Regions from separate parts of the Ochrobactrum sp. PL_is501 genome, predicted to be linked through region 1. Evidence: predicted binding sites of a transcription regulator. Region 1 holds the regulator's gene; each other region holds the start of a gene.
The links. The regulator LexA, encoded in region 1, represses DNA repair genes until DNA is damaged. The targets are predictions, from matches to a motif close to TGTTCNNNNTGTGTTCNG.
Positions count from the first base shown of each region.

Region 2: AC0TOF_RS04550 (helicase-related protein) is a predicted target of LexA. The motif match lies at 1,514-1,531, and genes of this name have one in related genera.
Region 3: AC0TOF_RS14135 (PA0069 family radical SAM protein) is a predicted target of LexA. The motif match lies at 1,168-1,185, and genes of this name have one in related genera.

Region 1 is NZ_JBVPGR010000037.1:78,079-80,348, reverse strand. It holds gene AC0TOF_RS16325 (molybdopterin molybdotransferase MoeA) at 1-497, shown strand, start outside; gene lexA (transcriptional repressor LexA) at 735-1,460, shown strand; gene AC0TOF_RS16315 (ComEC/Rec2 family competence protein) at 1,537-2,270, opposite strand, start outside.
Region 2 is NZ_JBVPGR010000029.1:122,649-124,918, forward strand. It holds gene AC0TOF_RS04550 (helicase-related protein) at 1-1,344, opposite strand, end outside; gene AC0TOF_RS04555 (acetyl-CoA C-acetyltransferase) at 2,061-2,270, opposite strand, start outside.
Region 3 is NZ_JBVPGR010000036.1:154,796-157,065, reverse strand. It holds gene AC0TOF_RS14135 (PA0069 family radical SAM protein) at 1-1,029, opposite strand, end outside; gene AC0TOF_RS14130 (glycosyltransferase family protein) at 1,234-1,740, shown strand; gene AC0TOF_RS14125 (4-(cytidine 5'-diphospho)-2-C-methyl-D-erythritol kinase) at 1,793-2,270, opposite strand, start outside.

The DNA of each region.
Region 1 (2,270 bases):
GCATCGACGTTCTGGTTACGATTGGCGGTGCGTCCGTCGGTGACCGGGATTTTGTGCACGGCGCGCTTCAAAAACTGGGAGTCGGTCTCGACTTCTGGAAAATAGCCATGAGGCCGGGCAAACCCCTGATGTATGGCCGCATCAGTGTGAAAGATAAAATTGTGCACGTCATAGGGTTGCCGGGTAATCCCGTCTCAAGCCTGGTCTGTGGCCTCGTATTTCTTCGTCCCCTTGTTGCCAAACTCGCTGGAACCAGTCTTGACGCCGACATCCGTCCGGCCAAGCTGGGCGTTACCCTGCCCGCTAACGATCATCGCCGCGATTATATTCGGGCAATAATCGAATCATCTCCGAATGGAACGCTGATCGCAAAGCCGTTTCCAGTTCAGGATTCGTCCATGCTTTCGGCCCTCGTCGGCTCGGATGCCCTAATCATCAGGGACGAGAACGCACCTACCGCCGCGATCGGTGATGATTGTCGTGTTCTTATGTTATAGAGCGGTCGTGCGCTCCCATTTTCAAATTACACGAGAAAAAACATATAACTAATTATAAAATATACATTATTTTTTGGACGCCACTTAAGGAACGCCGCGACCGGATCGGATACCGGCCTTCCATCCATTCTCGACGCAAATGTTAAGGATTTTAAAACCATTGCAGAACAAGACTGGAACATATAGTGTTCGTTCTGGTTTTGTTTTTCTCGATTCTTGGCCGGGAGGGTATCGCGCATGTTAACCCGCAAACAGCACGAGCTTCTGCTGTTCATTCACGAACGTCTGAAAGAGACGGGGATTCCCCCATCTTTCGATGAAATGAAGGAAGCGCTCGATCTGGCATCGAAATCGGGTATCCATCGTCTGATTACCGCTTTGGAGGAGCGTGGTTTTATCCGCCGCCTGCCGAACCGGGCACGTGCGCTCGAGGTCTTGCGTCTGCCAGATTCCATCGCTCCGGGGCTCAATGCGCAAAGGAAGTTTGCTCCCAGCGTTATCGAAGGTAGCCTGGGCAAAGCACCACCAGCCCCTCCATCATCGCGCCCCGCCCCTGCGGCTACCAATGACGATACATCTGCACCAGTTTCCGTGCCGGTCATGGGACGAATTGCTGCCGGTGTACCGATTTCCGCGATCCAGAATCAAACCCATTCCCTCAGCCTTCCGCCGGAAATGATTGGTGCAGGCGAGCATTACGCTCTCGAGGTCAAAGGGGATTCAATGATCGATGCTGGAATTTTTGACGGAGATACAGTCATTATCAAACGTGGCGATTCCGCAAATCCCGGTGAAATCGTTGTAGCGCTTGTCGATGACGAAGAAGCGACTTTGAAACGCTTTCGTCGCAAAGGAGCATCCATCGCGCTGGAAGCAGCCAATCCCGCCTATGAGACCCGAATCTTCGGCCCCGACCGTGTAAGGGTTCAAGGCAAGCTCGTTGGCTTGATCCGCCGCTATTAAAGTGTTGGCGCAAAATGCATAAAGCAAAAAGTTCGAGCAGATTGATCGGTCGTTTTTAGCTGACAGCGCTTAAGGGTCATTCGCAGCGATTTTCGTCATCGTCGACGTCTGCTGAACAGCTCCTTGAATTTCTGGCAGGCTGGGATTTTGGTTTGTATTCGCGTTCAGCCAAACCGCGAGCCGGGCGTGAATGGATGCGATGTAGATGCCAAGGACGGCTCGGCGTGTCGACTGCAAACCTTATCCGGTTGTCCTGTTGCAGAGTAGATATCGGTTGCCCCACCTCGGCTCTTGTTGTTTCGGGAGAAACTACGAGTAAAGCCTGGGAAACTCCGTTTTGTTCTGATGCTTTTCCGAGTCTTATCTCCACAGCTCCCTTTAACGCCAAATCACGTTTACTGATAATCAGGATAGTTGAACGACGGCACGAAGCTTCTTTACCGGGAATAGCGAGAATAACCACATCGCCAATATTGCAGGCTATCTCTCGCATTGCAGTGTCTGCCGTATAGGCAAGTATGCGTCCATCGCGCAAGCTGATCGTGCATAAACCATCTTCGCACTCGAACCGATTTCCATCGGTTCCTTCGTTATTCTTGCCTGTCGCCGGCGCGATAAACTCATCGACCAGATAGGCAGTTTTCCAATTGTCGGCTGTAAATTGCGAGGGGCGACTTCGATTGATTGCCAGCCTCCCATCAGCCAGTCGGACCCCCACCAGTTTGGCATCTTCCGATACCACGATGTCGGGAAAAGGCTCACTGACGAAAGCCACGAACCCAAGAACAATGAAAGGGAGCGCCAGCGCCT
Region 2 (2,270 bases), on a different contig from region 1:
AAGCCATCCCGGCCTGTGCGACACGAAAGTCCAGGTGCGGATTTGCGCCACGCGATGCGACAGGGTGTCGATTTCCCCCTCTGTGCTGTCGGCGCGGCGCACCTGTTCGCTCATATAATCTTCATCGACGCTCCCTCGGCGGACAAGATCCTGGTAGATGGTTGCAATGATATCGGCATGCTGCGCCGGCGCGATCTTGCGATAGTCGGGCAGCGCGCAGGCGTCCCACAAAAGCTCGATCCGTGCCGGCGTCTTTGCGAGCCGCACAATCTCTTCGTCTTTCGACAAATTTTCAAGCGCTTGTTGATCGACAGCCGGCAAAGCCTTTGCCAGGCCTTCAACCGGTGCGGGCGTTTCCAGAGAATACCGCAGGGAATCGAGCGACGAAAAGTCGAAACGCGCCGTGCGCCATTGCAGAACTTTCACCGGATCGAAATTATGCGCTTCCACCCGCTCGACCAGTTCTTCATCGAACGGATGCACCTGTCCCGTCACGCCGAATGTGCCGTCACGCAGATGACGTCCGGCGCGCCCCGCAATCTGCCCCACTTCGGCTGGCGTCAGATCGCGGAACTGATAGCCGTCGAATTTGCGGTTCTGCGCAAAAGCGACATGGTCGACATCCAGATTGAGTCCCATGCCGATGGCGTCGGTCGCTACCAGAAAATCGACATCGCCCGACTGGTAAAGCTCCACCTGCGCATTGCGAGTACGCGGAGATAGCGCGCCCATCACCACCGCTGCACCGCCCCGCTGGCGACGGATCAGCTCGGCAATGGCGTAAACCTCATCGGCGGAAAAAGCGACGATTGCCGAACGGTTCGGCAGGCGGGTAATCTTCTTGGAACCGGCATAGGCCAGATGTGAGAGGCGCGGCCGCGTCACCACATTGATGCCGCGCAGCAGCTTTTCCAGAATGCCACGCATGGTTCCCGCACCAAGCAGCAGCGTTTCCTGCCGCCCGCGCAAATGCAGGATGCGGTCGGTGAAAATATGGCCGCGCTCAAGATCGCCAGCCAGTTGCACCTCATCGATGGCCACGAAAGCCACATCGGTGCGGCGCGGCATGGCCTCGACCGTGCAGACGGAATAACGCGCGCCGGGCGGCACGATCTTTTCCTCGCCCGTTACCAGCGCAACATTGGCCGCACCGACCCGTTCCACGACGCGGTTATAGACCTCGCGCGCCAAAAGGCGCAGCGGCAGGCCGATCATGCCGCTTCCATGCGACAGCATGCGTTCGATGGCCAGATGCGTTTTGCCGGTATTGGTCGGCCCAAGCACGGCTGTCACATCGCGGCCACTCAGGGTCAGCGGCAAATCATGGGCAGGGAGTTGGTTCATGCCAATAATCGGATTCCCGGTACAAGCGCCCTTTACGGGCTGGATGCTGGTTCTGCGATAGCACTATACGACCTGCACCGAAAGCGCTCCTGTTAAGTTTAAATATGGGCCAATTGCCGATATGTCGACGACCGATGTGAAGCCGGCCAATAACGTGTCGGTTAACAATTGGAACGACTCTGGAACGAATCGGCGACGAATCGCTGACTCCGACAGCTTCGCCATTTGTTCACGGCAACATATAGTAAGCCTAACACAAACGCCCACAACATGATGAATCAAATGTTCTGCTTGTCCGTGTTCTCCTGACGCGAAACACCATGGTTGTTAACCTTTGGCAAAACCTGTCAACAGACGTTGCGAAAGGCTAAGCGATGTTTCAGAAAATCTTAATGATTACTGATACTTCCTTAATGCCAAAAGGGGCGGAAACAGGATTTCCGTTAACCTTCAGGCCAAAGCCGGAACGAATCGGCGACGAATCGCTGATCCGCAAAGTTTCTCCATTTGTTCTCACCACATCTTGTGGGCAGCAATCAAGGCACACCATAGAAAATCGATGTTGAATGGACTTCGACGCCTGTTTCAACGGTTTCGCGTTAACTTTTCCGGCAACGCCATCCCATCCAGCGCACCCGATTTCAATCCCCTCATTGCGGAAACAAAAAGGCGGGCGGAGCTATTTCTCCGCCCGCCCCCTTTCAATGAAGAAAAAGTCAGTCGCGTTCGACGCACAAGGCGACGCCCATGCCGCCGCCGATGCAAAGTGTTGCCAAACCGCGCTTCGCATCACGGCGCTTCATTTCGTAAAGCAGCGTCGTCAGCACGCGCGCTCCGGAAGCGCCGATCGGATGGCCTATAGCGATTGCTCCGCCATTGACGTTGACGATATCCGGATTGAGGCCGAGATCGCGCACTACGGCACA
Region 3 (2,270 bases), on a different contig from region 1:
GCGCATGCGCTTGCCCCATTCGGCATCGTAATCCTTGCCGTCCCGCATGGAACGCACCAGCGACATGACGTGCCGGTAGCGATCCGGATAATTGCGCAGCAGCCAGTCCTTGAACAAGGGCGCGACTTCCAGCGGCAGGCGCAGCAGGACATAGCCTGCCTCGCGCGCGCCTTGCGCATAGGCGGCATCCAGAATGCGCTCGATCTCGTGATCGTTGATGCCGGGAATGACCGGCCCCATCATGACGGAGGCTGGAATGCCCGCATCGGCGAGTTTGCGGATGGCCTGAAGGCGCAGTGTCGGCGTCGAGGCGCGCGGTTCCATCGTGCGCGACAGATGAGCATCGAGCGTCGTGACCGACAAGGCGACCTTGGCCAGCCCTTTCTCCGCCATGCGGCTCAAAATATCGATGTCGCGCACGACGAGCGCGGACTTCGTCACGATGCCGACCGGATGATTGGCCGCCTCCAGCACTTCAAGAATTTCGCGCATGATGCGCCATTTCTTCTCGACCGGCTGATAGGGATCGGTATTGGTGCCGATGGCGATTGTCTTCGGCTGATAGCTGGGCTTGGCCAGCTCGCGCTCCAGAAGACGTGGGGCATCCGGCTTCGCAAACAGGCGGGATTCGAAATCGAGACCGGCAGAAAGCCCCATGTAACTATGCGTCGGCCGGGCAAAGCAATAGATGCAGCCATGCTCGCAGCCGCGATAGGGATTGATCGAGCGATCGAAACTGATGTCGGGTGAATCATTGCGGGTGATGATCGTCCGCGGCTTTTCGATCTGCACATCGGTCTTGAACGGCGGCAATTCCTCAAGCGTGGTCCAGCCGTCATCGAAGTCGTGGCGTGTGGTCGGCTCGAAACGCCCGGTCGGATTAATGCCCGCGCCGCGCCCACGCCGCCGGGCGTGATCGATGCGCAAGCCGGCCTCGCCGATCACCGCATTGGCGTGATCCGCGCGCCCGCTACCGAAGGCAGCCCTGTCGGCCTGCTTGATGATATCTGCCTGCTGGATCACTTCCATCTTCGTCTCCCTGAATGGAAACATCTGGCCTTGTACAATCACGGCGACAGCGAACCCTCAGGTCCGGCAACTCTTCCGTTGCGCGTGCTGTGCCGCCATGCGACTCTGTTCTGATGAATCTATTCCTATAATAAGAATTAGAACAAAGCAAGAACATAAAAGTGTCAGCTTTCCGGTCACACGTTCTTGATATATGAAGCGCTCATGTTATCCGTCGTCATCGAGACCCTGAATTCTGAACGAGCGTTGGCTCACACGCTTTCGGCACTGGTGCCGGCTGTTGTGGAAGGTTTGCTGCGTCGCGTGACGGTAATCGACAGGGGATCGTCGGATGAAACCGCTCTGGTCGCGCTGGGTGCGGGCTGTGCGTTCCATTCCGAAATGGATATTGAGGCGGCGCTCGATGAAATCCGCACGCCATGGGTGCTGCTGCTGAGGCCCGGCGCTATCCCGCAGGAAGGCTGGGAGGAGGCGCTGCGTCGCCATATGGAAAATGGCGGCGGGGCCGCGCGCTTTTCATTGCCGGAAGATAGCGGTTTGGGGACGGTCCGCAAAATCTTCGGCCACAAGGCGACGCTCGATGCCGGACTTCTGGTGCGCCTGGATGTGGTAAAGCCGCTCCTGCTCGATGGCGTGGCGTTCGATCAGCTTCCGCAGCGTTTGAAGCCCATCCGGCTCAAGCATTCCATCCTGCCGCCCGACGAAGACTGAACAAGCAAAAGGGGAAGCTCGAAGCTCCGCTTTTCAACCGACATGCGGGTTTTCAGGACGGGACGCTTTGGGTCGCGATTACGAACCAATCGGGTCTTTCGGCTGAGAGATGTCCAGCGGCCCGTTCGGTGGCAGCAATGTCCTCGTAGATCGCATAGCAGGTGGCGCCTGAACCCGACATTTGTGCGTAAAGCGATCCGCTCTCGCGAAGCAGGTCGAGCTTGGCGCCGATCCGCGGTGCAAGTTTCAATGCCGGGGACAGGAGATCATTGCGGGTTGTTTGCAGATAAGCGCAAAGAGAGCCGATATCCGGGTGCGAGCCAAGTGCCAGCGCCGGATGATCGCGCTTTTCAAGCGCGCGAAAAACATCTGGCGTTGCAACGGCAGTCCCGTCATTGACGAGCAGCATGGGCAAGGCGGGGAAGCCGCTGACCGGGGTTAGCTCTTCACCGATTCCGCGGGCGGCAAGCGGCCTCCCCTTCGATGCGCCATGCAGACACATGGGCAGGTCCGCGCCGAGGGCGAGCCCG